DNA from 2 places in the Dorea sp. Marseille-P4042 genome. Region 2 is predicted to be linked to the other one. Evidence: riboswitches for the same ligand, from Rfam matches in the RefSeq annotation. Region 2 holds a riboswitch; the other holds the start of a gene.

Region 1 (16,773 bases), on a different contig from region 2:
TCCTGCGTTACGTACTGCATAAAGAAGAGCAAGTACACTTGTTGCTTTACTCATTAAGTTCTCGTGCATTACGTGTGCGCTTAAGTTCTGATCGATATCATGTGCACGTTTTACACATCCAACCAGCTCGTGGTTGAAGTAAAGTGCCTCTGCGTGCTCATCATTTACATATCCCTCGATTTCAGAAAGCTCTACACCGTCTTCAATCTGGGATGAAATATCTTCTGTAATGATTGGGTTTGCTGCAAACTGGCCTTTGTACTTCTCTACGAAGTTCTTCTCCAGTTTTACAACTTCAAACTGGTCACTGATCTGTACCAGGAATAAGAACTCTTCCTCAGGCATGATCTCACCGTATTTTCCATAACGGCTTGCATTCTCCATCTTCTTGTCATACCATGGAGCCTCTACCTGTGCCAGCTCATCCGGATGTACATTTCCGATGTATGTCTGGTTTGGCCAGTAAGCTACACAATCCTCATATGTACGAAGATGCTCTGGTACCTCTTTTAAGTACTCTGAATCTGGATTTACGATTCTCTCTGTTGTCTGAGTTGTTCCATTATATAAAACCATGTCAGGAGTATGTGCTAAGACATAACTTGCTCCTTTAATTACACTATTCATTACAGTTTTCCACCTTTCCTAAGTTTGCTTCTCTATTTCCCCATAAATAGAAGAATAGAAAAAGAGGGTCGGACCCTTTCGGGCTTACCCGGGGTCTGACCCTCTGACATATCTTACAGATATTTGCAGTATTCGTCACGGATAGCGCTCATCTCGCTAACGATATCGTCAACGTCGAGTACCATCTCCATCATGCTTACCTGCTCATCATAAACAGCTTCGTCAAACTCTGCCTTCATTTCAGGCTCGCAAACGTGATATACTGTGAGTCCAAGCTGGACCCCTGTCAATGGACCTGCGAATGTCGGATCTCCTGCTGTTACAGTCTCAGCTGCAAGACCTGCAGCTTCACCTTCTGCAGCACCAAGAACTACTACTAAGTTCTCTGCGCCGTATTCATCAGCGAAATCCTTTACTCTTTTCTGATTCTCTAAGTCCATTGCGCCTGCGCTCGTTCAGACGAAACACTCCGTAGATGAAAATACTACTTCAGCACCAGCAGTTTTTACGCACTCAGCGATAGCTGGTCCCGGAATTCCATCACGGTCTCCGATAATTATTGCTTTTTTTCCCTCTAAAATAGCCATAATTATGCTTTCTCCTTTCTTTTGGTAAAAAACATGTTTATTTAAATATATATGACAAAGAACTCACCTAATTATTAGATGTATTTCTTGATCATCGCTTCGATTGTCTCCGGTGTACAATCATCTTTTACAAGCTCATCTACTTTTTCTCCATCTTTGTAGATTGCCATAACCGGAAGGCCAAGAATCTTCTGGCCGATTGCCAGACGACGAGCCTTTGTTGTATTCAGAGATGTAAACTTAAGTTTATCTCCATATGTGTCAGCGAACTCATGTACCTTTGGCATAAGTGCTGCACAAGGAACACATCCGTCACCGAAAAAGTCAACGAATACATATCCTTCAGCTTCCAGAACCTCTGTCTGGAACGTATTCTTATCTACTTCTATCATTGGTCTGATCCTCCTTTTAAGTCTTATTTATGAAATAGAATATATACTCTACGCCATGCTTCTCTCTACCATAACTGCAGCGATCGCTCCGTCAGCTGCAGCAGTAACAACCTGTCTCAGGCTCTTCACGCGTACATCACCAGCAGCGTATACGCCTGGGATATTTGTATGCATGTCCGCATCAGTTGGAATATATCCTCTTTCATCCATCTCAACACTTCCTTTGAAGATGTCAGAATTAGGAATAGTACCGATGAATCCGAATACTCCGAACATTCCGTCGTCTTCGTCAGCTTCAATCTTAGTAACTTCTCCAGTTTTCACATTCTTAACTGTCATCCAGGAAAGGATTCCATCTCCTCCAACTTCCTCAACAACTGTATCCCACATAAAGTGAAGTTTGTCGTTTTTGAAAGCTTTCTCCTGAATGGATTTTGCTGCACGCAGCTCATCACGTCTGTGAATGATTGTAACTTTTCTAGCGAATTTTGTAAGGTACATAGCTTCTTCAACAGCGGAATCTCCACCACCTACTACATATACCTCAAAATCCTCGAAGAAGTTAGCGTCACAAGTAGCGCAGTAAGAAACTCCTCTTCCAAGGAACTCTGCCTCACCCTTGCAGCCGATTGGTCTTGCATGAGCACCTGTAGCAATGATAATATTCTTTGCCTGATACTCACCTTTTTCACCTTTGAGGACTTTTACATCTCCCTCAAGTGAAACTTCTTTGATTGTGTCGGATACACGCTCAGCCCCAAACTTCTTAGCCTGCTCTGTCATACGTGCAATCAGAGACGGACCTGACTCCGGCTGATCTACAATCTGTCCAGGATAGTTTTCAATCTCATCTGTGATTGAAATCTGTCCGCCATCCTGTCCTTTCTCAACGATAAGAACTGACAAGCGACTTCTTCCTGCGTACAGTCCTGCTGCTAATCCAGCAGGACCTGCACCCAGGACAATTACGTCATAAATTTTGCTCATAACGAAATTCTCCTTTTTTCATTTTTATTCTATAACGCTACATACAATATAGCACATAGTTTTCAAAAATGAAACGCATATTTTTTATAAAATGCACAATTTTACTCAAAAATTGTCTGTTTATCAACCTCTGTTGTAAGAGCTTCAAGAGCTTTCTTAACTAAGGATTTACGAAGTGCGTACTCCTCATCTTTATCCAGCTCCGGATTTCCAAGTGGATGTGGAATAGCGATTGTAGGAACGATTCTGTTAGCTCCAACTGTCATAGAAATTGGAGTTACAGTACACATATGAACTACTGGAAGTCCTGCAGCTTCAATAGCTTTTACCATCGTTGCACCGCAACGTGTACAGGTACCTCAAGTGGAGGTCATGATAACTGCATCAACACCATCAGCGATCAGCTTCTGAGCATACTCATCAGCGAATGCTTTAGCTGATAATACGGCTGTTCCGTTACCAACTGTTGTATAGAATTTATTGTGAAGTTTTCCAATAACACCCTCACGCTCGAACTCACGCATAACATCTACTGGAAGTACACGGTCAGCATCCTCGTTAGCGTATACCGGATCGTATCCACCATGAGCTGTCTCGTATGTCTCCTCTGTCAGATCGTTAACACCTGTAATGTCATACTCACCATATCTTGTAGCATTAGATGACTCGATGTGATCTGGATTACCCTTCGGAACAATACCACCGGATGTACACAGAGCGATTGTAGCTTTGCTAAGATCTTTGATAGCCGGCTGTGGAGCAACCTTGTCGAATGTCGGCATTGGGAACTCTGTTACGAATGGCTTACCAGCAATCTTCTTAAGAAGCATCTCAACAGCACGTTTTGATCCACGTTTCTCCTCGAATAAGTTTACACGGATACCGTTTGGCATGTAGTTGTCTTCGCAAGAAGCACCAATCTTCTCACCTTTAGCAAGTTTCATAGCAAGTGGAGCTAATTTTCCAATTGCATCTCTCATACCAGCTGCACTGTTCTTTGTAGGAACAATGTATACTTTGTCTTTGAACATATCAGCACCTGGATTCTCAACGTACATTCCTGTAACTACCGGGATTCCAAGCTCCTCTTTGATCATATCGCAAACTGTTCCGCAAGCAACTCCGTAACGTCCTGCGTTGAATGCAGGTCCAGCGATGAACAGATCAGCATTCTGTCCTTTAACCATCTCAAGAATCTCAGCTTTAGCTTTTTCAAGATTCTCGTTGAAGTAAGAGTCACCACATACGATTGTAGCAACGATCTCAGCTTCATCTCCAAATTTCTGAGCAAGAGCGAGTCCTGGTCCTACGACCTCTCCTACGCGAAGCTCTGCAGGGTAATCTGCTTTTTCTTCTCCACCGATATTAGCGAAGAACTGGTTGATATAATGTACAACTCTAATTTTACTCATTATGATTCGTCCTCCCTTTCTATCGTGCACTCAGTACGTTGAATCCTGTCTCGTTTGTTGCGCCAGTCATAACCTGAATCTCAACTTCAAGAGATCCGTCCTCCTGAAGAGTCTTGTCGCTGGCACCAGCGATAACATTAACATAGTCTAAAGTTCCGATAACTTTATCAAGTTTTGGAAGGTGAATCAGCTCATTAGCATTTCCGCCTGTTACTACAGCATCTGCAGCCGGATCAGAGTCAGCAAGTGACTGAGATTTTCCATCACGTCCAGCATACTCATCTGTAATGATAACAGTCTTAACGCCTTCAGCCTCAATTTTCTTTGTATTCATGATAAGGTCTGTATCTGGGTTACCGAATCCCTCCTGAGATACGATTACAGCATCCAGGTCTAAGAAACGGCAAAGTTTTGCTGTCCAGTCAGAAGAACGCATCTTGTCTGCAAGGTAAACGTTCTCATTTGTAAGGATGTGGCAAACAAAGTTAATAGTTTTACCATGCTCCTCGAATAAATCGTGAATAACCGGGTTATTCTCGTGAACATATGTTGGGTTTTTATCACAAGCAGATACACAGTTACCAGATACGATAGCTCCGTCCATGATCTCTGTTGGTGTCATCAGAGTAGAAAGTGTCTTCTTAGCATCTACTCCGTATACATATGTGTCATGAAGAAGTCCCTGGCTCTGTAACATCTGTACATAAGCAACTCTCGGAAGATCTGGGAATTTTTCTTTTCCTTCCATAACCCCGTATGTCTCATAAACCTTTGTCTCATCTGGTGTAAGATTACGTGCTAATTCCCCAAGATATACAGCAACTCTGAATCCAGCGAAACGAACAGCTTTCTCATAATCATGCTGTTTGATGTTATCAACTGGCTCACATACCATAACAAGATTTAATGTTTTTGAGAACGGTGTATACTGTGCTCCAACACCTGTCATATCGATGATACCTTCCTGGAATCCAACGATCTTACCAGCCGTAACAACAGCCATTCCTTTTAATGCATAAGTTTTTCCTTCACCAACTGTATCTACTTTGTTGATTACTCCCGGGAAGACTCCTCCTCTTCCTTCAACCTTTACACGTGGCTCGATAACGTCTTTAACCGGTGTGATTCTCACTGACTCACCTGGTCTAGCAATATCAAATGATACGCTCTTAATGTGCTCATCCTCAAGAGCAACAGCCTCTACAGCTTCTTTGTTTACATAAAGAATTCCATCTTCGATCTTAGACTCTGCTGCGAACTGGATATCCTTAATGTAAATGTGTCCCATTTCCAATCTTCTCACTTATGGTTCCCTCCTTCAAGAATTTTGATATTATTGTGTAAGCTAAATGCTTTAACAACCTCTCGCTACTCGACCTACCACACATCTGCGGATGAAATAGCGCTTTGTAACAGGGTCCAGTCAATTAACTGGAAGTCTTTGAACGTCTCTGGCATGAATTCTCTGTACTTTTCTGACTTGAACTCAAACTTTGCACAGGATCTTATGGCTCCTTCTATAATTGACAGTGACCTCTCATCCAGTTTTCCGGCTTTACGTGAGATCATAACCGACTTATATGGTGTTTCATTCGGCTTCACGCTTCCAGATAATGGATGTGATAAAAGCAAATGTCCTTCGTGTATCCTGTCTCTAACTTTCCCCAATACATCCTCATAAGAAATCTCACTATAATCCACTTCGTGCTCTTCATCAAGCATCTGTGGAACTAATGGATTGTTCGTTATTATAATGTAATCTTTCTTCATTTTTTATCCACCTTCCATTTTTGATTTCTTACATAGATGAAATAAGTATTGTGTCATTCTTCCCAGCTATCCGGTAGGATTAAAAAAGGCGATGCAACACCAATATTGTGTGCGCATCGCCTTTCTGTCTTTTGTCTTGACCGTCCTTCTTAGATAGCTTTTCTTTTCAACACAAGATTCAGAACGCAGTCCCTTTCTCAGTCCTTTTGCCTGAAAGTTTCACCCCTGGTATGTCCACCAACATACCTTGGCTTGCCTCTTCGGCGGTCTTCTTTAGTAAAGACTCTCTCTTAAGAAAGATCATCCCGCTATTCACTTTTATTTTTTATAGAGACAATGAATATCTCCCATTGCCTGTATCTATAATAACGTATTGTTAATTTATTTGCAACCCTTTTGCCATAACTTTCTTTTTTTAGTCAGTATGCACATTTCGCAATGTCCCTTTTTGGTCACAATTGCCATTGCATTTGTTTTGTCTATAAATAATATATTCAATTTTTCACAATATTCTATTAGTTCACAAACAATTTTACCTTTTTATTATAAGATGTTCTACTTTTATTTATTAGCATCCCTTAATTCAACGCTTTATCACAGTAAACTCCAGTTTATTTGCAACTGGAGTTTACTGATTCTACTATCAATTATTCAATTATTTATTGACGCCATCTATGAATTATTTTTCTTTTTAAAGTTTTTAAAGTAATCTTCATGCACCTGGCTGATTACTTTACTCAGCGCAAATAATGCAAGAATATTTGGTACTACCATCAAAGAATTGAAACAATCTGCCATATTCCATACAAGATCAACTTCTGCAAGTGATCCAAGGAACACGCAAGCCGCTGCAACTACAGAATAGATTTTCACTGCTTTTGGTCCAAACAAATATTTGATATTGGCCTGACCAAAGAAATACCATCCTATAATAGTAGAAAATGCGAAGAAGAACATACAGATGGCTACGAAGATATCTCCACCTTTTCCGTATAATGTAGAGAATGCATACTGGCTTAATTCAGCTCCCGTTTTTCCAGTTGGAATAGATTTTGTTGTCAATATTACAAGTGCTGTTAGGTTCAATACTATAAATGTATCAATAAATACACCTGTCATAGCTACAAATCCCTGCTCTACCGGATGATTCACTTTCGCTACAGCATGTGCATGTGGTGTAGATCCCATACCAGCTTCGTTAGAGAACAATCCTCTCGCAACACCTTTTGTAAGAGCAAGTTTTACAGTTGCACCGGCTGCACCACCAACTACAGAACTTGGTGAAAATGCTCCGATAAAAATAGATGCAAATGCATAAGGAATGTTTTTATAGTTGTAAATAATTACGATTAACGAACCGACAATATATAATGCTGCCATAAACGGAACAATTGTCTCCGTAACTTTTGCAATTCGTTTCATACCACCCATGAATACAAAAATTGCGATTACTGCTACTACAAGACCCATAATCCACTGTGGAATACCAAACGCTGTATGGAAAGATGCTGCAATAGAGTTAGATTGTACGGCATTACCCATAAACCCAAGTGCCAGTGTAATCAGTACTGCAAAAATTCCAGCAAGGACTTTTCCAAATGTTCCCTTAAATGCTGCTCTTATGTAGTAAACCGGTCCTCCTGTGACCTGACCGTCTGCTCCGACTGTCTTATACTTCTGTGCCATAATCGCTTCTGCATAGATAGTTGCCATTCCAAGGAATGCCGCGATCCACATCCAGAAGATTGCTCCAGGTCCTCCAATTGCAAGTGCTGTTGCTGCTCCGGCAATATTACCGGTTCCTACCTGTGCTGCAATTGCTGTTGCCAATGCCTGGAATGATGACATTCCATCCGCTCCGGCTTCTCCTTTCTTACTGAACAGACCGCCAAAAGTTCTTTTCATTCCTTCGCCAAATCCTCTTACCTGGATAAACCCAAGTCTGAACGAGAACCAAAGGCCCGCACCTAACAGTGCAATAATCAGTACGTAGTTTGACATGTAATTCTGAATCGTCAATACAATGTTATTTAATGTCTCCATAAAACGACCCCCTTTTCCTTTTCGAAAGACATTTGTAATAATGTATTCGTGCTTCTCGAGTTTTAGTATAACCGAAACAAATCTTTTTTTCAACAGAATTTTCTGTAAACAATGATTATTTTTTGTTTATTTTAGTATTTTCTTATATATATGCTTTTATTGTAATGCATTAATTGCTATTTTCTGAATATATATGCATTATTTTTTTAATTAGCCAACCAGTTTTTAACGCTAAAGAAGCCCGGCAGTTTTAATTCTGCCGGGCTTCTTTTCTTAACACTATCTTAGCTTATGTTTTTTCTATTAATTAGTTTATTTTGCTTTGTTAAAGTTGGTGAAGTAATCTTTATGTACCTGACTGATCACCTTACTCAATGCAAACAATGCAAGGATATTCGGGATTACCATCAAGGAGTTGAAGCAATCTGCCATATTCCAAACAAGATCAACTTCTGCAAGTGATCCAAGGAATACGCAGCACGCTGCTAATACAGAGTAAATCTTCACTGCTTTTGGGCCAAACAGATATTTTATATTTGCCTGACCAAAGAAGTACCATCCGATAATGGTTGAAAACGCGAAGAAGAACATGCAAATTGCAATGAATACATTTCCGCCTTTTCCATATAATGTAGAGAACGCATACTGGCTAAGTTCTGCTCCTGTCTTTCCACTTGGAATAGACTTCGTTGTCAGGATAACTAATGCTGTCAGGTTCAATACGATAAATGTATCAATAAATACACCTGCCATAGCTACATATCCCTGTTCTACCGGATGATTAACTTTTGCCACTGCATGAGCATGCGGCGTAGATCCCATACCAGCTTCATTAGAGAACAATCCTCTTGCTACACCTTTTGTAAGAGCTAACTTAACAGTTGCACCGGCTGCTCCACCGACTACAGACTGTGGTGCAAATGCTCCTACAAAGATAGATGCAAATGCATAAGGAATATTCTTGTAATTGTAAATAATAACGATCAATGCACCTACGATATAAAGTGCTGCCATAAGCGGTACGATTGTTTCTGTAACTTTCGCGATACGCTCAATACCACCTGCAAATACAAAGAGTGCAATTACTGCTACAACAACTCCCATAATCCACTGTGGAATACCAAATGCTGTATGGAAAGCTGCTGCGATAGAGTTAGACTGAACTGCGTTACCCATAAATCCAAGTGCTAATGTGATTAAGATTGCAAAAAGTGCTGCAAGTACTTTTCCGAATGTTCCTTTGAACGCTGCTCTGATGTAGTATACCGGTCCTCCTGTTACCTGACCATCTGCACCAACTGTCTTGTACTTCTGTGCCATAAGTGCTTCTGCATAAATGGTTGCCATTCCAAGGAATGCTGCGATCCACATCCAGAAAATCGCTCCGGCACCACCGATTGCAAGTGCGGTAGCTGCTCCGGCGATATTACCAGTTCCTACCTGAGCCGCAATAGCTGTTGCCAATGCCTGGAATGATGACATTCCATCTTTTCCAGCTGCGCCTTTTTTACTAAACAGACCACCAAAGGTTCTTCTCATACTTTCGCCAAATCCCCGAACCTGGATAAAACCAAGTCTGATTGAGAACCAAAGTCCTGCTCCAAGAAGTGCAATTACCAAAATGTAATTTGACATGTAATTCTGAATTGTCAATACAATGTTATTTAATGTCTCCATATAGTTTCCCCCTTTTCACTTTAGATAGACATCATTCGTTACATTTTGAAGTTTTGCGAAGTTGTTTGTAACTTGCTAACTTTCTTTACTAAGAATTATAATTTATTAACATAAAATTTGCAACCAATTTTAATATAAACAGTGATTAATTTTGACAATTCGCAAAAATGGGCTAAAAAAAGAAGCGAGTTTCCTCGCTTCTTAATACATTTTTTTGTATATTTATACATTAATTTCTGCTGTCATGCCAAGCACATCTTTGTTAGCTTCCAGAACTGGATCCACAACTTTTTTCAGGAAATTTTCCACCTGAAGCGGCGCGCGTCCAACATATTTTGCCGGATCCATCGTCTTCTTTAACTCTTCCTCATTCAGACCAAATGCCGGATCTGCTGCAATCAGGTCAAGCAAGTTGTTATCCAGACCTTTTTCCTTCACATTACGTCCGGCCTCCATAGAAAGCTCACGGATTCTCTCATGGAGTTCCTGTCTGTCTCCGCCTGCTTTTACTGCATCCATCATAATATTCTCAGTTGCCATGAACGGAAGCTCAGACATTAGCCGTTTCTCAATAACCTTCGGATATACAACCAGTCCATCTACAACATTCAGACAAAGATCCAGGATACCGTCAATTGCAAGGAATCCTTCTGGAACGCTGAGTCTCTTATTTGCAGAATCATCAAGTGTTCTCTCGAACCACTGTGTTGCAGATGTGATCGCAGGATTAAGTGCATCAATCATCACATATCTGGAAAGAGATGCAATACGCTCACTTCTCATCGGATTTCTCTTGTATGCCATAGCAGATGATCCTATCTGTGTCTTCTCAAACGGTTCCTCTACTTCTTTCAAATGCTGGAGCAGGCGAATATCATTGGAAAATTTGTGTGCACTGGCTGCAATTCCCGCCAGTACATTCAGTACTCTTGTATCAACTTTTCTGGAATAAGTCTGTCCTGATACCGGATAACACGCTTCGAACCCAAGCTTCTTTGCGATCATCGGATCAATCTGATCGATTTTTTCCTGATCTCCATCAAAAAGTTCCAAAAAGCTTGCCTGAGTTCCGGTCGTTCCCTTAGATCCAAGAAGCTTTAATGTACTTTTTACATATTCCAGATCCTGAAGATCCATCAGAAATTCCTGCATCCAAAGTGTTGCACGCTTTCCAACCGTTGTTGGCTGTGCCGGCTGAAAATGTGTAAAGGCAAGTGTCGGCTGACTTTTATAAGTATTCGCGAATTTTGCAAGTTCTGCAATAACATTTATCAGTTTTTTTCTTACAATTTCAAGTGCCTCAGACATTACAATAATATCTGTATTATCTCCTACATAGCATGAAGTTGCTCCCAGATGAATAATTCCTTTCGCCTTCGGACACTGCTGTCCATATGCATACACATGAGACATTACATCGTGGCGCACAACTTTCTCACGTTCTTTTGCCACCTCATAATTGATATCTTCTGCGTGAGCTTTCAGTTCATCGATCTGCTCCTGCGTAATGGACAGTCCCAGTGCTTTTTCTGTCTCTGCCAGAGCGATCCAGAGCCTTCTCCACGTCTTAAACTTTTTATCCGGTGAAAATACATACTGCATCTCCTTACTTGCGTAGCGCTCTGAAAGCGGGCTTACATATCTATCGTAGCTCATTTTTCTTCCTCCCTGATATACCACATTTAAGTGATTTCTTCACATATTATTTCTACATTATCATTATACAGGATACTTTCTCCTGCTATCAACACATTTAATAAAAAATCACATTTCACAATTAATCAAATGCATGAGAAATGTCCTCTGTCGGAACTTTCATCGGATAATTTCCAGTAAAGCATGCATCACAATACGCCAGTTCTCCGACCATATCTTTCAACTTATCGATTTCCATATACCCCAGTGAGTCAGCACCGATCATCTCGCGGATTTCCTCCGTCGTATGAGAATGTGCAATAAGCTGATCATTGGACGGTACATCCGTTCCAAAATAACAAGGATGTAAAAACGGTGGAGAACTAATTCTTACATGAACTTCTGTTGCTCCTGCCTTTTTCAGCATTTTTATAATATTCGCACAGGTTGTACCACGTACGATAGAATCATCGACCATGACAATTCTCTTTCCTTTTACTACTTCCTCGATAACATTTAGTTTAATCTTAACACTGCTCTCCCTCTGACTCTGCTTTGGTTTGATAAATGTTCTTCCCACATAACTATTCTTATGAAAAGCCATACCATAAGGTATTCCCGACTCTTCTGAATATCCTTTTGCAGCTACCAGACCGGAATCCGGCACACCAACTACAAGATCTGCCTCCACCGGATAAGACTGTGCCAATGCTTTTCCTGCCGTAATTCTAGAATGGTAAACATTAACTTTATCAATTGTACTGTCCGTTCTAGCGAAATAAATATACTCAAAAATACATCTCGCCTGCTTCTTAGGAGAGATTGCCATAGATTTATCTGATGTAATGCCATTCTTTGTAAAGCTTACAATCTCACCCGGTTCTACATCTCTTACAAATTCGCCGCCTACTGCTGCGATTGCACAGCTCTCTGATGCAAGAAAATATGTATTGTCTCTTTTTCCGATACAAAGCGGACGTAGTCCGAACGGATCTCTCGCTCCAATCATTTTTCTTGGAGAAATCACAACCAGTGCGTAAGCACCTTCTATCTTTTGCATGGCATTACGGACAGCTTCCTCTGCTTTTTCCGTCTTCAGTCGTTCTCTTGCAATATGATACGCGATTACTTCTGAGTCAATGGTCGTCTGGAAAATCGCTCCTGTATATTCCAGTTCATGACGAAGCTCCACAGCATTTGTCAGATTACCATTATGGGCAATTGCCAGAGTACCTTTCACATAGTTCAGAACAAGTGGCATAGCATTTTCTACCTTCGTTGCCCCTGCAGTTGAATAACGGACATGTCCGACACCAAGATTACCTTTCAACCCTTCTAAGGCTTCCTCATCAAACACTTCGTTTACAAGACCAAGCCCCTTCTTCGAATGAACTTTGCGCTCTCCGTAAGTGTCTGTCACTGCAATTCCACAGCTTTCCTGTCCTCTGTGCTGCAAAGCAAATAAACCATAATATACAGATGGTGCTACATCTCCTCCATCCATATCATATGCTCCGAATACACCACATTCTTCACCCATACCTGTTGTTATCTTCTCATAGTTGCTCATGAATGTAACTCCTTCTTCCTATCAGTCATCAGATGTTTTTAAGTATAATACAAGGCAGATGGAAATGCAATTGCCCCACCTGCCCTTAAGTCTTACTCAGTCATTATTTTTATTTTGGTTTATTTATTAGCATTATTAATATTAAGACCACATTTATTAGTTTTCGCTAAATTTTCCAAGGAATTCTTTCATTCTTTCGTTAGAAGAACCAAATACTTCCTCCGGCGTTCCTTCCACAGCAATATAACCGTTATCCATGAAAATTACATGATCTGAAACATTTTTTGCAAAATTCATTTCATGTGTAACGATCACCATTGTCATGTGCTCTGCAGCCAGATCTTTGATGACTTTCAGAATCTCGCCGGTAAGCTCCGGATCCAATGCTGAGGTCGGTTCATCAAAAAACAGAATATCCGGATTCATAGCAAGTGCACGGGCGATCGATACTCTCTGCTGCTGCCCACCCGAAAGCTGATACGGATAAGCGTTTTCCTTATCAGAAAGTCCCATCTTCGCAAGCAGCTCTCTCGCCTCTTTGTACACTTCCTCTTTCTTTCTCTTTTGCACACGAAGCGGTGCATCTGTGATATTCTTCATAACCGAATAATGTGGAAACAAATTGAAATTCTGAAACACAAGTCCAAATGTTCCATCATAATTGATTTCTCCATCATCCGGTGTCTCAAGTCCTGTTGCGCAACGAAGAAGTGTAGATTTTCCAGAACCGGATGGCCCGATAATTCCAAGCACTTCTCCTTTATCTACTTTTAGAGAAATGTCTTTTAATACTTCCACTCCTCCAAAATTTTTCTTCACATTTTTTATTTCCAGAAGACTCATGACTTTTCCTCCTACCGATAATAATTCATTTTCTTCTCAATCCGTTCCATAATAAATGCAACCACAAGATTCAGTATGTAATAGAACAGAGCCGCAAATGCATATGGGAGCATAGATACCTGGCCGGAAGCAAGTGCTTTTGCCATCGTAAACATCTCTGTCACACCGATTGTAAATGCAAGAGATGTATCCTTTACAAGTGTAATGGTCTCATTTGTAATTGCCGGAAGGATTCGTTTGATGACCTGCGGAAGAATAATTCTTATGAACGTCTGAGCCTTTGTGTATCCAAGTATCTTGGCAGCTTCATACTGTCCTTGCGGCATAGACTCAATTCCCCCGCGATAAATTTCTGCAAAATATGCTGCATAGTTCAGTACAAATCCAATTGCCACAGCCATATTCTTCCAGGACTGGGAAATCTGTACACCCAAAATATAAAACGGTCCAAAATAGATCACCATAAGCTGAAGCATCAGCGGAGTTCCTCTCATCACTGATATATAAAGTTTAAAAATTGTACTGATAATCTTATTCTTTGACATTCTGCCAAAAGAGATCAAAAGTCCTAACGGCAGAGAAAATATCAATGTCACTGCAAATATCCACAGTGACGTAACCATTCCTTCTCCTAATTTTTGTAACATGACTGATGTTGCCATACCAAAATTCCTCCTCGCGAATCATTGTCATCGCTTTTCAAGAAAAACGGGCCACCCGTTTTCAGGACGACCCGGTCTTTCCAGTTAGTCTGTTTATTTATTTTCCAATTGTTGTGATATCTTCACCAAACCATTTTGTAGAAATCTTTGCAAGTGTTCCGTCTGCCGCCATCTCTTCCAGCGTCTTCTGAACCTGATCTTTTACAGCATCATTTCCTTTTGCAAATCCAACTCCGTACTGCTCAGAAGCAATTTCATAATCGAGAATCTTAAATTCTGCAGAACGTGATTCAATCTGATACTTTGCTACTACAATATCCATTGCGACAGCATCAACAGCTCCTGATTCCAGATTCATAAATCCTGTATTGTAATCCGGAATGATCTCTGTTGAAAATGTAGAGCTAAGTTCTGTATTATCTTTTAATGCTGCCTCTGCGGAAGAATCTGTCTGTACATCAACAGTCTTTCCTGCAAGATCCTTTTCGGAATTGATTCCAGAATCTGCTCTTACGACAAATACCTGCTGATTATCAAGATAAGGCTCTGACCATGTATATTCATCTTCTCTTCCATTCATGGTAAATCCGTTCCAGATACAGTCAATCTCTCCGGATTTCAAAAGTGCATCTTTAGAATCCCAGGCAATCGGTTCCGGATGGAATTCCCAGCCATTGCGGTCACATACTTCCTTGGCCAGTTCTAAATCAAATCCTGTATACTCACCGTCGTCTCCTACAAAACCCATCGGTGGAAAATCCTGATCGAATCCTACCGTAAATGTATCTCCTTCTTTTTTTTCTTCAAATGTAGTTGCAGAATCTTTTGAATCTGCCGATTTACTACTGTCCTTTCCACCACAGCCGGCAAGAACCGTAACAACTGCCAGTGAAAGTGCAACTAAAAGTGCAGCTCTCTTTTTCATCTTTTTATTATCCTCCTGAACTCAAAGCTTTTTTCGCAAATCCCGATTCGAATTTAACCTCGAGAAATACCTTTTTCTTTCGAATCTCCTATTGCTTTGCGATGCGGTATAATCTTTTATCAATTTACCAATTGATTACTTTACCACGCTAAATCGCTTTGTTATAGTAACATATTCAGGACTTCTTGTCAATCCTGCGGTTCTCGCTTTTCCACGTAATCAGCTTCTCATCAGAAAAATCCAGATCATTTTCCTTCTTTGCTTCCTCCATCTCTGCTTTAATCTTTGCAGACATTGAAAGAAACATCGAATTCCCGGATAACATTTTTACATAATCTTTTTCCGAAAGTCCCCGATAGCAGCAATAAATATATGCTTTCAGCATATCTTCTTTCTCACAGATGCTATAAGCCTCCTTAAACATCAGCGCTGCTTCTTTATAAAGAAACAGGTATCCATAAGCGCTACCGAGACAGCCGTATATTTTTCCATAGAATTTTTTATTCACGGACTCATCCCAGTCCTGACTTAAAATGGATTGATATACCAAAATCGCAGACTCATATTCTCCTGATTTCATTAAACTGTCCGCCTTATACTTCGCACGTTCTACATCTCTTTGGTTTTTCAGCTGTTCCAAAAGGTTCTGAATCTTCACGATCTCTGATGGTGCATAAATCACAGATCCTTTCAATATTGTAAGTACGAACTCTTCTAATGTCGCATTCTGATCCAGATCACGGCGCAGATCCTCTGCCATTTTTGCAAGACCAAGTTCGTCTTCCAACCAGTCACACAGTCTCCGGTTCATAATTGTATAATCAATTAAATACAAATTATTACACAGATAATAACATAATTCTTCAATTGTATAAATTCGCATATGCACCCGGGAAATCTCGTACGGGCGCTTTGCACGTTTACTATGACATAGAATTAAACTGCCCATTGATTCCTCCTAACTGAATTGTCTTCTCCACCCGGAAATCTGTCGGGGTGAAGAATTCACCAAATCCCACATCGCGAAATGTCAATTTACAGGTACGTTCATCTAAAAACATAGCCTCTACTTGAAGTCTTAAAGAATAATCTGTTCTCTTCGGAAGACCTTCCAGTGATACTTTCTCCACCTGCACTTCTTCGTCTACCAGACTTTCCACTAAAATTTCAATATCAGAAGCGTCCTCCAGGAGCACTTCCCACTGTCCATCTGCTTCATACCAATGCGTTCCCCATGTCACAAGCGGATACCACCCCTCCTGACCATCCACACGCATACGCAGACAAATCCTCTCTGTCAGTTTTGTCTCATCTAAATAAATCGGTCCGTCATCATTTGGCTCGCATTTCCGGATAGATTTATAGCAGGCTCCCTTGCTGTAAAGATTATTTCCCATAAAGGCACGTCTGCCGTTACAAAGCACCCGGAGAGAATTCGGGTACCAGTTCTTCTCAAATCCTTCTCCTGTTAAATATACCGAAGAAATAACCTTTTTTTCGAACACATTTTCAATCATAGACTTGAAACTTTCGTCCGGGCTCTTTTCCTTATTCATAATCGGATAAAGCGCTTCCAGTTCCTTTCTCTGGGCATTTGCCACTTCATCAACTGTCACAAATGAATTCATGCCGTGGCTTGCATC
Region 2 (16,773 bases):
TACTGTATTCTTCTTCTCGAATACTTCCGGATAAAGCGGATCGTAAGCGGCACTTACGTCAGAAGATAACATACAGGAATTGCGAAGCACTCTTCTTACTTTCACCGGGCTATTCTCCCCTGTCAGTGCCAGAACCTCTGCGACCATATCCTCGAAGAAGTTTGACTGCATACCGGTCGCTCCCATATTTCCAATTTCTTCTTTGTCCGCAAGAATACAGCAGCCTGTACGCTCCGGATTTTCTGCCTCAAGCATTGCAAAAAGTGAAGTCAAAGCACATACCTTATCGTCCTGTCCATATCCGAGAATCATACTTCTGTCAAATCCACAGTCCCTGGATTTTCCTGACGGCACAATTTCAAGCTCTGCAGAGATGAAATCTTCCTTCTCACCGATAACGACCGGCACGACTGTTCCGTTTTTTTCACAACAACGCCGTGAATTGCAAGAGGAATCGTCACCCACTGGTATTTCTTCACACCACCATAGTAGTGTGTGTCCAAATATGCCATCTGCGTATCTTCATATAATGGATTCTGTTTTACATCTAATCTCGGTGAATCCACATGTGCACCTAAAATGTTCATTCCCTCTGTCAGCGGTTTTGTTCCGATGTGGAAAAGTGCCAGCGTCTTCTTCATATACTGTGCATAAACCTTATCTCCGGCTTTCAGTGTCTCGCCCTCACGGATACAGTCCTCAATATTCTGATATCCATTTTCCTCTGCCATCGCGATGGACAGTGTCACACATTCTCTCCGTCTTGGACTGATCCAGACATTTTCTGTATCTGACTGCCAGTTCCTCCAGTTCTCTTTCCTTCTCTTCCGTATAGTGTTCCCACATATTTTTACGTTCCATACTTAAGCCTCCACAAAAAAGATGCCGTCCCCCATGGACCGGCATCTTTCATTCAATTCATATACTTCTACACTTTATATTTAAAACCTTCGTCTGACATGGATCCCTCTTTCATCAGACGCTTTACTGTCGTCATATAATGCTCCGAAATTGCGTTGCAGATTGTCTCTTCGTCTTTACTCTTGAATACATTCAAAAGTCGTTCATGAATACCATGCTGTCGGTTTGCCGCTTCCTTCCGGTCCGAATTTCCGGCAAAATAGCAGACGATATTGCCGTAATTCAATTCGGTCCAGGCTTTCAGAAGTCTGTTCAGACCTGCTTTTTCGACGATCACTTGGTGAAACCTACAATCACAATCTACAAGATTCCCTAAATCATCCTCACCAAAAATCTTCATCTCTTCCACGATGGATTCCATCTGTGCAAGATCTTCATCGGAAAGCTGTCCCTCATATGTTCGAACTGCAACCTGCTCATAAGTTGCACGAAGCAGATAGATTTCATAAATATCTTCCAAAGTAACCTGCTTGACCGAACATCCAACATTTCTAACATATTCTACGAGTCCTTCCTGTTCCAGCTGACGCAAAGCTTCCCTGATTGGTCCTCGACTTACTCCAAGTTCATCGGACAGGTTCTGCTCCACGATCCGCATTCCCGATTCATATTCCCGGCTCAGGATTTTCATCCGAATTTCATCTACAACATTTTCTCTCAATGTACGATATCTTAGTTTTGCCATATGATTTCATTTCCTTACTACATATAATATCATTCTGCTCCCAGCAGTTGTTTTCATGCAATGCGCAATAATTATAATTTCTTTAATCATAGCACAGTAAATGTAGAAAAGGAAACTTTTTACTGATATTTTTTTACTATATACTACCACTTACAAACCTATAGTCCACATATAGCTTTGACCGCATAGGCGACAAATATTCCGACATAGTTTCCGCATGCTCCGGCGATAACTCCCATGATCAATCCGACATTAATCAGTGATTTCCAGTTTCCACCTGCTGCTGTCAGAGATGCTGTCGGTCCGTCTACTATACATCCTACCATAGAAAGAAGTACATACTCGTATTTGATCTTGAACAAACGGCGGATCAGGAAATGTAATACTGTACATCCGATTAACATCAGGAATACATATAATGTCATCATAAATGCTGATCCTACGAACTCTCCTAAAGCAATAACCGGCTGACGATTCAGCTTCTTAAGCTTTGTCACATTCATGCTTAACAGACAAATGGATTTTCCTAGTAATACTTGACAATTCATTTTGTTTAATGTAGATTGTTAACAATAGGATTTGTGGTTTAAATATACTACGCGGATTCACAAAATGCAACAACAAATTTAAAATACCGGAGGTTTTACTATGAATTTTGAACAATACCAAGATTATCTGATCGACACAGCAACTTCTCTTCTGTCCATCGACAGTGCCAGCGGATTCACATCAAATGTAGCTGATTACTTATTAAAAACCATAGAGGAGCTTGGGTATCCTGTTTTCAAGAATAACATCGGCAATGTTATCGTAACAATAGAGGGGGAAGATAATACTGAGCCAGTTGCTCTGTCTGCACACGTAGATACATTGGGACTTATGGTCCGCTCTATTACATCTGACGGAATGCTGATGATTACTTCCATCGGATCACCACTTCTTCCATCTCTGGACGGTGAATACTGTAATATCCACACAAGAGACGGAAGAGTTTACACCGGAACCATTCTTTCCCTGTCACCGGCAGTTCACGTATTCCCGGATGCATCTACAAGAGACAGAGATGAGCAGAACATGGCCGTTCGTATCGATGAGATTGTTCACTCGAAAGAAGATGTAGAAGCACTCGGAATTCATGCAGGAGATTTCGTATGCTACGACCCTAAGACAACATTTACAAAAAGCGGATTCTTGAAATCTCGTTTCATCGATGATAAAGCTTGTTCCGCGCTGGAGCTTACACTTTTAAAAATCATGAAAGACAACGACATAAAACCAAAGCATAAGACATATATTTGTTTCTCAACGCACGAGGAAATCGGATACGGCGGAGCAACACTCCCGAAAGATATTAAAGAACTTCTCGTTGTAGACATGGGATGTGTCGGTCTTGACCTGAATTGCACAGAAGAACAGGTATCCATCTGTGTAAAAGATTCATCCGGTCCTTTCGACTACGAGATGACAACTAGACTTGTTAACCTCGCTAAAAAACATAATCTTGACGCTGTCACAGACATTTATCCACGTTATAGCTCAGATGCTTTAGCAGTATGGAGAGCCGGATATGACACACGCGCTGCACTCATCGGACCGGGCGTGCAGGCTTCCCACGGTATGGAACGCACACACATCAAAGGACTGATGAACACATTAGAACTGTGCGCAGCATACCTCGAGCTGATCTAAACAATCAGCAATATGAAACAGACGTTTTCATTTCCCTATTGATAAATCTTATAGAAAAAAAGCTGTCTTCAAAGGCAGCTTTTTTTCTATATCCATACACTTCTTTTTCAAACTTAAACTTCGAAAGTCCCTACCTACATTCCAAGCTTTTCCGCAATCTCCACCCCTCGTGGGCTGACCGCTACGCCCCCAAGACTGGTCTCTCTAAGACTTACATCCATCTTGATTCCTACTTCTCCCATGGCATCAATGACTTGATCTACCGGAATCTGACTGATGATACCAGCCAGTGCCATATCTGCTGCCGCCAGTGCGTTTACTGCGCCACCGACATTTCGCTTCACACAAGGCACTTCCACAAGTCCTGCCACTGGATCACAGACAAGCCCCATCAGATTCTTAAGTGCCATGGCACAGGCATGTCCCATCTGCTCTTTACTTCCTCCGCGAGCACCACAGATTGCAGCCGCAGCCATGCCGGAAGCAGAACCAATCTCTGCCTGACAGCCACCAGAAGCTCCCGCCAGGGACGCACGGGACGCAATGACCTGCCCGATTCCTGCTGCCACATACATAGCTTCGATCATACGGTCTTCCTCTATCAAAAATTCTCTGCAATATGTCACAAGAACTGCCGGCATTACACCACATGCTCCGGCAGTCGGCGCTGCCACGATTCGCTTCATGCAGGCATTATTACAGCCCATTTTCAACGCATTTGTAATGACCTTTGAAACAAAATCTCCACAAAGCGACTTTTCATTCTGGAGATATCCATCCATAAGACCGCCTTCTTTTCCGACCAAACCACTTCTGGATTTCTCGGAAGGATCATAGGCGTCAACGCTTTCTTTCATCCGCGTCCACATGAGTGTCATCTGCTGCCAGGATTCCTCTTCCGTAATCCCATTTTCCTCGCAGTCTTCTAACTGAACTGCTTTCCAGAAAGGAATGTTCTCCTTCTCACATCTGACCTGTATTTCTTCTACTGCCTGATACGCCATTATCCATTCCTCCCTTCCAAATTCAGCGAAATAACTTCCAGAATGTCTTCCTTCTTCCGCAGTTCTTCTGTCACACTAATCGGTATCCGTTCATCTGTCTCTACAACCATCACTGCGCCACCGCCTCTTTTATGTCGAAACACCTGCATCGTAGCCACGTTTATTTTTTCGCGGCTCAGTGCTGCTGAAACTTCTGTAATACATCCCGGACGGTCCATATTCCGGACAATCAATGTATTACTCTCCCCGCTGAAATCTACTTCAATTCCATCCAAAATACTGACCCGGATACGTCCTCCTCCAATAGAATATGCCTGAAGTACCATCTTTCTTCCTTCTGCATTTTCCATCACAACGCGTGCCGTATTCGGATGTGCATTTTTTAATTCTCTATTTGCAATGGTAAATTCCATCCCAGCCTTTTTTGCTTCTTCAAATGCCACCGGAATCCGAAGGTCGTCCGGCTTCATGCCAAGAAGTCCGGCAATAATTGCCCGGTCTGTACCGTGTCCTTTCCCTGTAGCAGCAAATGAACCATGAAGATAAACTTCTGCTTTTTTCACAGGTTCACCAAAGAGCTGCCTGGCCGTATAACCGATCCTGGCAGCTCCCGCTGTATGGGAACTGGACGGACCGACCATGACCGGTCCCAAAATATCAAAAATACTTCCCATATCCGTTCCTCTTTTATTTCTTTTTATTTCTTTTTCTTCGGCATTACATGGATAGCTCCGCCTTCCAGCTCTTCAAGCGCTTCTCCGATTCCTTCATTGTAAGTCGGATGTGCCCGCATACCTTTCAGAAGCTGTGATACTGTCATATTATTGGCAACTGCTGTCACGAATTCACCGATCATATCGGTCGCTCTTGCACACATCATCTGTGCTCCGACAATCACGCCACTCTCTTCTTCTGCAACGATTTTAATAAATCCCCGCTCCTCTTTTGTGATGAGCGATTTTCCATTTGCGCTCATAATGAACTTACCAACTTTAACGGCAATACCTTTTTCTTTTGCCTCATCTTCCGTAATACCGACAGATGCAATTTCAGGATCTGTGTATACACAGCCCGGAACTACATTTACATCGACAGACACTTCTTTTCCGGCAAGCTGCTCTACAACCTGGATTCCCTGGGCACTTGCTGCATGGGCAAGCTGTGCTCCAAAGATCAGATCGCCGATTGCATACACGCCCGGAATACTTGTCTCGAACTTCTCATTTACAACGACACGTCCTCGGTTCATCTCCGGTGTCGCATCTTCTGCAAAGAGTCCGTCTGTGTTCGGGCATCTTCCAACCGCACATAATACATACTGGGAGGCTGCACTCTGCTCTTTTTCTTTCTCCACATACTTACAAATGTACTGGTCTCCGTCTGCTTCTACACCCTGTACAGCAGCTGCTGTGTGAATATCAATGCCGCGTTTTTTCAAAATCAATTTCAGATTCTGAGAAATCTCCTTATCCATATTCGGAAGAATTCTTGGGAGTGCCTCAAGAATCGTCACCTTACAGCCAAGTTCTGCGTAAACCGTTGCGAATTCCACACTGATAACTCCGCCACCGATAATTGTAAGGCTCTCCGGCACACTCTTCATACGGAACAGTTCATCACTGGTCAGGACTCCCGGAAGATCCATTCCCGGAATCGGCAGGAGCAACGGCTTAGATCCTGCTGCCAGAATGATATGCTCTGCTTCCAGCACCTGTTCCCCGCTTTCAGACACAACTTTTACTTTCTTATCCGGAAGAAGGGTTCCTTTTCCAGAGATCTGGTCAACTTCGTTGCCCTTAAACAGCCCTTCCACACCGGAAACAAGCTGCTTTGTTGTCTCTTCTTTGTATTCAAATATTTTTTCAAAATCAAATGTTACATTTTCTGCATGGATACCAAAGCGCTCACACTCTTTTGCGTTTCTATATACTTCTGCTGCATGAATCATTGCTTTTGCCGGAATACATCCACGGTTCAGACATGTTCCGCCTGCTTCTCTTGCCTCAATAACAGCCGTTTTAAATCCAAGCTTTGCTGCCTTAATAGCAGCCACATATCCTCCCGGTCCGGCACCGATCACGATTACATCATATTTCTCGCTCATACGGATGTCCTCCTGTAATTATCCACAATACTGCCAGATGGCAGTGTCTTTTTCCACAACTTCTTTCATATCTTTCCACCTTGTTCAACTGGATGTAACACTTGAATTGAATTCGGAAAGACATTTTTTCTGCTAGAGTTCTTCCTCTTTTATCCACTCGATAATATCTGCTATCATCTCTTCTTCCTGCTTATCCTCAGCCCAGTAAAGTCTAAGCTCCGAGCAAATATTCTTCTTATGATAACGGATACCTTTTAAATACTTCGGAAGCTTCTCGATCGTCATAGGTTTCAGCGAATCTGAGTACACATTGACATCAGAAATCTTTCCTTTATCCACCTGGAACTGAATATTCATCTGCCCCCACGAAAATCTCTTTGATATCTCATACTGGAAATCAATTTTCCGTCCAAAGCGCCAGTCCCAGGAGGAAAAATATTTCGTCCTCATTTCGATTTCTTCCTGATCCAGGTCTTCCATCTTACACTCATTCGATGTCAGGCCATAGACTTCTTCAAATGCTTCACGAAGTGCTTTTTTCAATGCTTCCAATGTCAGATCCGGTATGTAATCCACCAGATTAGTCACTCTTGATTTTACAGAGTCCACACCTTTGGACTGTAATTTTTCCTTTGATACAGTCAGATACTTGGAAAGCATCTCTTTGTTCACATTCATCATCAATGTTCCGTGATGATAGCAATGCTGCTCCTGCTCATAAAATGCATTTCCGGAAAATTTCTTTCCATCAATCAAAATGTCATTTCTTCCGGACTTCTCCGCCTTTGCACCTAACTTTTGCACTGCTTTGACAATAACTTCCAACTGTCTGTCAATGCTGTAATTTTCTTTTGATACGAGAAATGTGAAATTCAGATTTCCCAGATCATGATATACCGCTCCGCCACCGGAAAGACGACGTGCCAGATGTCCTCCATTTTCCTCAAGACTTTCAACTTTACATTCTTTCCAGGCATTTTGATTTCTTCCGATTACAACGGTATTCTGATTCTGCCACAAATATAAAATACACTCCTGAGGTTCACAGTGGAGGAGTAAATACTCCTCCACTGCAAGATTTTTATATGGATGAAACTGACCGCTCTCAATGTATGTAATCTTCTCTACCATACGCAATCCCCTTATCCTATTTTCAAATAATATCTTTCGCTTTTATTTACATTACTTCTGAAATTATACCTCAAAATTATACTTAAGTACCGGATGTCTTGCTGCCTCTACCTCATCCATTCTTGTGACCGGTGTTGTCACCGGTGCCTGAAGCAGGCTTTCCGGATTCTCAAGTGCGTCATTGTAAAGCTTACGAAATACCTCAATTGCATGATCCAGTACTTCTTTTGACTCTGTCTCTGTCGGCTCTACCATCAGCGCTTCATGTACAATTAACGGGAAATACATTGTAGGCGGATGGATTCCGTTATCCAGAAGTCCTTTTGCGATATCCATTGCAGATACGCCTGCTTTCTTCTTCAGATCTTCCAGACTCATAACAAACTCATGCATGCATACCTCATCATATGCCATTGTATAGAGGTCTTTTAACTTGTTCATCATATAGTTCGCGTTCAGAACTGCGTTCTGGCTTGCCTCCGGAATTCCTTCTTTTCCAAGTGTCATCAGGTAAGTCAATGCTTTGACAACTACAAGGAAGTTTCCATAGAATTCTTTCATCTCACCAATGCTGTGCTCGGCTTTCTCCATTGCCAGAGCCCCTTCTTTTTCTACCACTCTGTAGGATGGCAGGAACTGCAGCAACATACTCTTGCAGCCAACCGGTCCGCTTCCCGGACCTCCGCCTCCATGAGGTGTTGAAAATGTCTTATGAAGGTTCAGGTGAATCACGTCGAATCCCATATCTCCAGGTCTTACAGTTCCCATAACTGCATTCAGGTTTGCTCCATCGTAATAGCAAAGACCACCGCATTCATGTACAATTTCTGTAATTTTTAAAATATTTTTGTCAAACAATCCAACCGTGTTCGGATTGGTCAGCATCAGTCCTGCAGTATCTTCTCCACATGCTGCCTTTAACGCTTCAAGGTCTACTCCTCCGTCCGGTGCAGATGCAATGCTGACTACCTTATAGCCTGCCATTGTAGCACTGGCCGGGTTGGTTCCATGCGCAGAATCCGGTACAATGATTTTTGTTCTCTTCTCGTCCCCTCTGCTCTCATGATATGCCTTAATGAGCATCAGACCTGTAAACTCTCCGTGAGCTCCTGCTGCAGGCTGGAATGTCATACCGTCCATTCCTGTGATCTCGCACAGGTATTCTTCGGATTTTTTCAGAACTTCCAGGCATCCCTGTACAGAATGTTCTGGCTGTAGCGGATGGATCTGGGTAAATCCAGGCAATGCTGCCATATCTTCATTAATTTTCGGATTGTACTTCATCGTACAAGATCCAAGTGGATAGAATCCATCATTGACTCCATGGGATTTCTTTGCCAGTTCTGTATAGTGTCTGGAAAGGTCATTCTCAGACATTTGCGGAAGGTGAAGCTCTTTTTGTCTTGCATCCTTCTCACCAGGTTTTTTGATTTCTACATCGCAGGCTGGGAGCATGCTCATGCCTCGTCCGGCTCTGCTTTTTTCAAATACTAACATGCTCTACACCTCCTTTAAAATGCGGATAACTTCATCCATCTCTTCTTTTGTGTTCATCTCTGTACAGCACCATAATACTCGATGGTTTCCAAGTGGATATCCTCCCAGGATTCCATGCTCTTCCAGCGCCTTTAATGCTTCGCAAGGACATTTTTCAGATACAGTTACAAATTCGTGGAAGAATTCTCCCTTATTCTCTACTTTGAATCCGATCTTATCAAGCTCTGCTGCCAGATAATGTGCTTTGGAAGCAGACTGAAGCGCTGCTTCTTTGATTCCTTCACTTCCCATAGCCGACATGTACACGCCAACTGCCAGCGCACAAAGTGCCTGATTGGAACAAATGTTACTGGAAGCTTTTTCTCTGCGGATATGCTGCTCTCTTGCCTGAAGTGTTAATACATATCCGGTCTTTCCATTATGATCTTCTGTCTGACCGACAATTCTTCCCGGAAGCTTTCTTATCATGCCTTCTGTGGCTGCCATAAATCCTAAGTATGGTCCTCCAAATCCAAGTGGAAGTCCCAGTGGCTGTCCATCTCCGACTGCCACATCTGCACCGTACTCTGCCGGTGTCTTGATGATTCCAAGGGAGATTGGATTCACACCCATGATATATTTTGCCCCGGCACCATGAGCAATTTCCCCGATTGCCTGTGCATCTTCCAGATTACCGTAATAGTTCGGATGCTGGATATAGACACATGCTGTCTGCTCGTCTATATTTTCTTTCAGATAATCCAGATCTGTCACGCCGTCTTTTTCCGGAATCTCCACGATCTCCATTCCATTTCCATGACAATACGTATGTATCGTTGCCAGTGCATCCGGCAGGATCGCTGCGGATACGAAGGCTTTCTTACGCTTTCTCTCCTGGCACATTGCCACGCCTTCTGCTGCCGCCTCGGCACCATCATACACACAGGCATTGGACACATCCATTCCGGTCAGATCACAGATCATTGTCTGATACTCGAAAATGGACTGTAAGATTCCCTGACTGATCTCTGCCTGATACGGTGTATATGCTGTCAGCAGATTTTCTTTTGAAATCACACTGTTCACTATGGATGGAATAAAATGTCTGTATGCTCCTGCACCTCGGAAAATGATCTTAAATACCTGATTCTTTGATGCAATATTTTCCATCTCTCTGCGGACTTCCAGCTCTGACTTTCCTTCCGGAATATTCAGTCCGCCTTTGATCTTAACCTCATCAGGAATGTGTGCGAACAGATCCTCGATAGAACTGTATCCAATCTCTTTTAACATTTCCTGACGTTCTTCTAACGTATTCGGTACATAGCTTCCCATATGCCGTCCACCTCCCGTCTTTGTCTTACTGCTCGCTTGCTACAAATGCCTCGTATTCTGATGGGGATAATAATTCCTCTTTCTCAGATACTTCTTTTACTTTGATAAACCATGCATCATATGGTGCTCCGTTGATAGATTCCGGTGCATCTAAAAGCTCCTCGTTAATCTCACACACAACTCCGGAAACCGGTGAATATACATCGGAAACAGCTTTTACAGACTCAACATCACCAAATGCCTCACCAACGGATACGCTATCTCCCTCTTCCGGAAGATTTACAAATACTAAGTCTCCAAGCTCAGACTGTGCGTAGTCTGTAAGACCAATTGTAACAACATCTCCTTCTTCTTTTACCCACTCATGTGATTTTGCATATAATAATCCTTCTCTGATTTCCATCTTAATAATCTCCTTTTTTATATATTCTCTTTTTTAATCCTTCAACAAAACTTATTTCGCTCTCTTGTAGAATGGCAGTGCTATGACCTCTGCCTCGACTTTACGTCCTCTTACATCTACTTCTACTTTATTACCGATCTCTACACTTCCGGCATCTACTAATGCCATTGCGATTGGATATCCCAGGAACGGACAATGTGTTCCGCTTGTTGTATGTCCGATTTTCTTTTCTCCAATATAGATATCCTGATGTTCACGGATAATTCCTCTTCCGGTTACTTTAAGTCCGATTCTTGTAATCTTCGGCTCACCACGCTCTTCCATGGCTTTCTTTCCGATGAAGTCTTCCTCTTTTCCCATCTTGACTGCAAATTTCAGGCCTGTCTCAATTGGTGATATTTCATCATCCATCTCATGTCCGTACAGTGGCATCGCTGCTTCCATACGAAGTGTATCTCTGGCTCCAAGTCCACATGGAATCAGCCCTTCGTCTTTTCCGGCCTCTAAAAGTGCATCCCACATTTTCTCAGCATTTTCACTTGTCAGATATAACTCGACTCCGTCCTCTCCTGTGTATCCTGTCTTGGAAATGATACATGGGATTCCAGCTACCTCTGTATCGAATACTGCATGATAATATTTCTTTGGGATGTTCTCTTCTGCCGTTAATTTCTTCAGGATCTCCATTGCTTTTGGTCCCTGAAGTGCGATCTGCCCATACTGGGAAGATGCATCTGTAAATGTGACCTCTCCGAATTGATGATCTAACATCCACTGATAATCTTTATCTTTGTTCGCCGCATTTACTACGATAAAGTAATCATTATCTCCACGTTTGTATACGATCAGGTCATCAACCGTTCCACCATTCTCGTTACACATCGGGCTGTATCTTGCCTGCCCATCTACCATGTTGGTAAAATCATTTGTCAGCAGCTTCTGCAGGTTTGCAAGTGCATCTTTTCCCTGGCACAATACCTCTCCCATATGAGATACATCGAAAAGTCCTGCTTTTTCTCTAACTGCCATATGCTCTGTGATAACACCTGTTCCATACTGTACCGGTAAGAGATATCCTGCAAATGGAACGATCTTACCGCCTGCTTTCACATGCGCATCATAAAGTGGTGTTTTTAACTCCATATCATATCCTCCTTCTTGTTTTTAATAGGGACGTTAATTATAGAGGTACATTAATTTATTCATATAATGGATATTTCTCGCAGATTTTTGTAACTTCATCTCTGATTTTATCTGCCTTTGTCTCAAAGTCTGTCACTGTCATCTTGATCAGTTTTGCGATTATCTTCATATCCTCTTCCTTCAGTCCTCTTGTTGTAACTGCTGGTGTACCGATTCTGATTCCACTTGTTATAAATGGGCTTGCCGGATCATTTGGTACTGAGTTCTTATTGACTGTGATGTAAACCTCATCCAGTCGGTTCTGAAGTTCTTTTCCGGTAATGTTCATGTTCTGAAGATCTACTAACATCAAGTGGTTATCCGTTCCACCACTTACCAGATTGAAGCCTTCTGCAATCAATGCATCTGCAAGTGCTTTCGCGTTATTCACTATCTGCTTCTGATACTCTTTGAACTCTGGTTTCAATGCCTCTCCAAAGCAGACAGCTTTTGCTGCAATAATATGCATCAGCGGACCACCCTGAGTTCCCGGGAAGATTGATTTGTTAATTGCTTTTGCATGTTCTTCCTTACACATGATCACTCCGCCTCTTGGTCCTCTCAGTGTCTTGTGAGTTGTCGTTGTAACTACATCTGCGTATGGAACCGGATTCTGGTGAAGTCCTGCTGCAACCAGTCCTGCGATATGTGCCATATCTACGAATAGATAAGCGCCAACTTCTTTTGCAATATCTGCAAAGATATCGAATCGGATCTCTCTTGGATAAGCAGAAGCTCCTGCAACAATCATCTTTGGCTTACATTCATGTGCAAGTTTTCGAATCTCATCGTAATCCAGTACTCCGTCATCGTTGATGTTGTAAGGAACAAAATTATATAAAATACCGGATTGGTTTACCGGTGATCCATGTGTCAGATGTCCGCCGTGTGCCAGGTTCAGTCCCATTACTGTGTCACCCGGTTTAATCAGTGCCTGATATACTGCATTGTTTGCATTTGCTCCTGAGTGTGGCTGAACACATGCATGATCACAGCCAAATAATTCTTTTAATCTCTCAATTGCCAGATTTTCAATGATATCTACATTCTCGCAGCCACCATAATATCTCTTGCCCGGATATCCTTCTGCGTATTTATTTGCCGGTACAGTTGCCATAGCCATCATCACTGCCGGGCTGATAATGTTCTCAGATGCAATCAGCTCCAGGTTTCTTCTCTGGCGTCCAAGCTCCAACTCAATTGCTTTTCCAACCTCTTCGTCATAGTTCTTCACATAATCTGTTACCTGTTCAACCATGTTCATTTTCTAATCATCCTCCAAATTTCCCCAAAAATTTTTAAAAAAGGGTACAAAAAAAAGCAGGTAAAAAATAATTTCTTAACAATCTTAAGACTTATTATTTTTTATCTGCCTCTGTCCTTTCACCTGAAAGATTGCTTACCGGTCTTCGCGTGTATGGCAGGTAAGTTACTTCTTCGGTACAATCCCTTCCATTGTTCTCCAGAGTGTTGTCCAGACCCGTTCCTTTTGCCTGAGAGTTTCTGCTTGCCCCTTCGGCTCCAGTCTATCATTCCATGTGCCGCGTATCACATGATAGTGGTATCTCACAAGTCCTTCCTTCAACTTAACCTCAGAATACAACTGTCTGACAATAAAGTCAAGCGTTAAATATTTTTCTTACTTGTTAGAATTCTATCAGTGATTATTGTTAAATATCTGACACCGTATTTACAGCCTTTACACCAGTTTTACATGCTTTTTTCTCAGTAAATAAAAACTATTCTGTACTTGCGTTTTTACTACTATCATTACTGCTGTCCGTACTTGTGTCTGTACTACTAACTAATCTTGACTTAGGAATTTCGATATTCTCCTTCTTGTATGCATCCAGTACAGCCTCCTTGATACATTTTGCATATGCTTTCGCACCTGCCGAGAGCAAATGTGTATCGTCTGCATCAAAATACTCATCATGACCCTCGCTTGCAGCATACCAGTCAATCAGATATGTATGATCATTTTCTTCTACGAATTTTTTTATCTTGCTGTTGCTTTCCTCTTCGAACGTATCATGCGGAATTCGGACTGTTGTCAGAAACAATGGCATATCCTTCCCTATCTTCTCCCGAATATCTTCAAGTTCACCATTGATCGGACTGTTCGAAAGTGATGCAAAGATGACGCCTTCTCCCTCCCATTTCTTTTCGTCAATGTAGGAATCAAGAACTTGTTTACCAAGTGATGTGATCCGTCCGATTTTAGTATCACTGACACTGTTTGGAAATATTTCATAAAAATCATCTGTTACATCAACTGCAATAGAATCCCCGATGAGCAGGAGATTTAAACCTTCCAGAATCTCATCATCCGTCAAATCAGCCGTACAGATGGTATCTTCACTCTCTGAACCATTCGCTTTCTGCTTTGCAAGTTGTTCTTCCGTCATCTTACCGGTCTCTTTTGCCTTTGCCTCACGTTTTTGTAATGTATCCAATGCATTTTTCTTCGGCACAAATATCATGCAAAGTATCAGTGACACGGTCAGTACAAATGTGCCTGCCATTACCTTTAAACTTCTTCTTGCCACCTGTATCTGGCGCTTCTTCTCCTGCCTGGATTTCGGTCTGCTTCTTAAAATATTCAAATATTCCCCAATAATACCATGGCGGATCGGTGTCTCAATAAAACGATAAGAAAGCTCTGACAGGACAACACTTAATACAATCTCAATCAATGTAATCCACCAGGATGCCTTTATCCCCTTACTGATTAACAAAATGATTGGATAATGCCACAGATATATGCTGTATGAACGATCCCCCATCCATTTCAAGACTGGGTTACTTAAGAATCTGCTAAGCCAGGTCTTTCGTCCTGATACTGCATAGACCATCAATACGGTCAGAATTGTTCCAAAAAATTGTCCTCCTCTGTACCAGAAATTACTGGAACCATTGATTGCTATCGTCATCACGAGCAACACTGCAAAAGACACACTGCCCAAAACCATATTGACACTAGCTGAAAGTCTTCTTGGAACCATCCGGTACTCCCACAGAATTGCAAGTAATGCACCGAATAAAAGGGAAAATGCTCTCGTGTCTGTCCCATAATATACCCGGCTGGCATCCTGCTGTGGATCAAATAATACAATCATCAAAATTACTGAGATCAGCGCCAGCAGCAACGTTACTCCTGCAAACAAAAGACCTCTATTTGCCCGTCCCTCTCCTCTGCTTTTTACTAACTTATAGATTCCCAGAAGAATCAATGGATATATCAGATAAAATTGTGTCTCAATCGCCAGTGACCAACAATGCGTAAATGGTGACGGTACTCCGGCCGCTTCAAAGTAAGATATCTTATTAAAAATCTGCCACCAGTTATTAAATCCCAGAACAGATGCCAGGAAATCCTTACAGCCCTTTGTAAAAATAATCCTGTTTACGACTGCGCTGACAAATATTATAACAACTGCCATTGACATAACTGCAGGAACAAGACGCCTGATACGCCTCAGCCAAAAGTTCTTCAAATCTATTGTTCCTTCTTCTTCTACTTCGGAAATCAGTATGCCTGTAATTAAATATCCTGATAAAACAAAAAATACTGTCACACCAAGAAAGCCGCTCTTAAATAAAGCCAGCTTCAAATGATATGCCAGTACCATAATAACCGCAATTGCTCTTATGCCATCAAGCTCTGTGATGTATCTTCTCTTTTTCCCCATAACTCTTCATCCTCATTTGTACTTTTTATTGTTTAGCTCATAACTTCTGTTGCCTCTCTTCTTGTCTCTAATATCTCTTATACATGATATTAAATAAAAGTACAAAAAAAAGCAAGAACCTTTAAAGTTCTTGCTTGTCTGCATGAGCGTGCGGGGATTCGAACCCCGGACAACTTGATTAAAAGTCACGTCGTTCAAATCCTTGCAAGCGCCGTAATAACGCCGTTTTTCAAGTGTGCTCTGAGACACATTTGAGACATCTTGATTTTAATTGATTTTTTCGCTCTTGTCAATAATATTATTTTTCGTCTTTTCGACCAACCAAATAGTCCATAGAGACATTATAAAAATCAGCCATGGTAATTAACATATGTACATCTGGCTCTCGTCCTTTTGTCTCATATCCGGCTATGGTTGATCTTGATACTCCCAGTGCAGTGCCTGCTGCCATCTGTGATAGTCCCCTCTCTTCTCTCAGCTCTTTCAGTCTTATCGCAAGCTTTTCCATGTAACCACCTCTTATTATAATGTAGCAAAATTTTCACTGATAATAAAGTGGGGAATATTTTCCACTATCCTACATACTTCTTACCAGCGAAATATGCAGCAATCCAACCACTTGGAATCTTAATCCAGATGTCACTACCGTTCTTGCGAACGTCCTTACAGGTTACGCGAGTGCCTTTCTTGAGTCTCCCGTTATCGTGTGCGTGTTGCTGTGCATTACTGGATAACTCCGCATAAGATTTTTCCGGATTATTGGTTCCCGGACCGGTTCGGACGCTCAGGTCGTCCACCTGTGTTGTATAGACTTGTCCGACGACATAAGCTCTGGTACTCTTTGAAGCGGAAGTCACTCCAGATCCATTGTCCAGGACTACAACTGTATGTCCCTTGGTGTGTGTAGCAAGAATATCCCCTCGTTTCAGATATGTACTTTCCTTGCAGCGCTTATCATCTTTCAGGATTTCGAACGCTCCTGTCTTTCGCAAGGTTTCCAGCTCTGACGCTGTGTTAAAATCTCCAACTTGTATTCCGGCATATAAGCAACATACTCTGACCAGTGCAGAGCAATCTGCCTCCACATCAACATTGACCTTGCTGAGATTATAGTTATACTTAACCGCAATCTTTCTAAGGCTGTCTCTGTG

What was found. Region 2 has a riboswitch for glycine ahead of glyA (serine hydroxymethyltransferase). Riboswitches for the same ligand answer to the same signal wherever they lie in the genome.
Region 1: another riboswitch for glycine. It lies ahead of C7E02_RS03415 (GrdX family protein); the one in region 2 lies ahead of glyA (serine hydroxymethyltransferase).

Annotation. Positions count from the first base shown of each region.
Region 1 is NZ_OLMI01000001.1:664,274-681,046, forward strand. Features, by position in the region: gene grdC (glycine/sarcosine/betaine reductase complex component C subunit beta) at 1-627, opposite strand, end outside; gene grdA (glycine/sarcosine/betaine reductase complex selenoprotein A) at 741-1,214, opposite strand; gene trxA (thioredoxin TrxA) at 1,289-1,606, opposite strand; gene trxB (thioredoxin-disulfide reductase) at 1,655-2,593, opposite strand; gene grdB (glycine reductase complex selenoprotein B) at 2,695-4,005, opposite strand; gene C7E02_RS03410 (glycine/sarcosine/betaine reductase component B subunit) at 4,025-5,293, opposite strand; gene C7E02_RS03415 (GrdX family protein) at 5,383-5,775, opposite strand; glycine riboswitch at 5,964-6,078, opposite strand; gene C7E02_RS03420 (alanine/glycine:cation symporter family protein) at 6,448-7,818, opposite strand; gene C7E02_RS03425 (alanine/glycine:cation symporter family protein) at 8,131-9,495, opposite strand; gene purB (adenylosuccinate lyase) at 9,718-11,151, opposite strand; gene purF (amidophosphoribosyltransferase) at 11,273-12,700, opposite strand; gene C7E02_RS03440 (amino acid ABC transporter ATP-binding protein) at 12,857-13,543, opposite strand; gene C7E02_RS03445 (amino acid ABC transporter permease) at 13,555-14,205, opposite strand; gene C7E02_RS03450 (amino acid ABC transporter substrate-binding protein) at 14,303-15,130, opposite strand; gene C7E02_RS03455 (hypothetical protein) at 15,306-16,079, opposite strand; gene C7E02_RS03460 (DUF5716 family protein) at 16,054-16,773, opposite strand, start outside.
Region 2 is NZ_OLMI01000004.1:137,566-154,338, forward strand. Features, by position in the region: partial or broken gene C7E02_RS20610 (aminopeptidase) at 1-861, opposite strand, end outside; gene C7E02_RS18695 (GntR family transcriptional regulator) at 929-1,606, opposite strand; partial or broken gene C7E02_RS18700 (DUF819 family protein) at 1,765-2,055, opposite strand; gene C7E02_RS18705 (M42 family metallopeptidase) at 2,255-3,295, shown strand; gene sdaAA (L-serine ammonia-lyase, iron-sulfur-dependent, subunit alpha) at 3,430-4,299, opposite strand; gene sdaAB (L-serine ammonia-lyase, iron-sulfur-dependent subunit beta) at 4,299-4,973, opposite strand; gene lpdA (dihydrolipoyl dehydrogenase) at 4,997-6,403, opposite strand; gene C7E02_RS18725 (lipoate--protein ligase) at 6,536-7,534, opposite strand; gene gcvPB (aminomethyl-transferring glycine dehydrogenase subunit GcvPB) at 7,598-9,031, opposite strand; gene gcvPA (aminomethyl-transferring glycine dehydrogenase subunit GcvPA) at 9,035-10,345, opposite strand; gene gcvH (glycine cleavage system protein GcvH) at 10,371-10,748, opposite strand; gene gcvT (glycine cleavage system aminomethyltransferase GcvT) at 10,800-11,891, opposite strand; gene glyA (serine hydroxymethyltransferase) at 11,947-13,188, opposite strand; glycine riboswitch at 13,296-13,406, opposite strand; gene C7E02_RS18755 (acyltransferase family protein) at 13,670-15,622, opposite strand; gene C7E02_RS18760 (helix-turn-helix domain-containing protein) at 15,921-16,130, opposite strand; gene C7E02_RS18765 (hypothetical protein) at 16,195-16,773, opposite strand, start outside.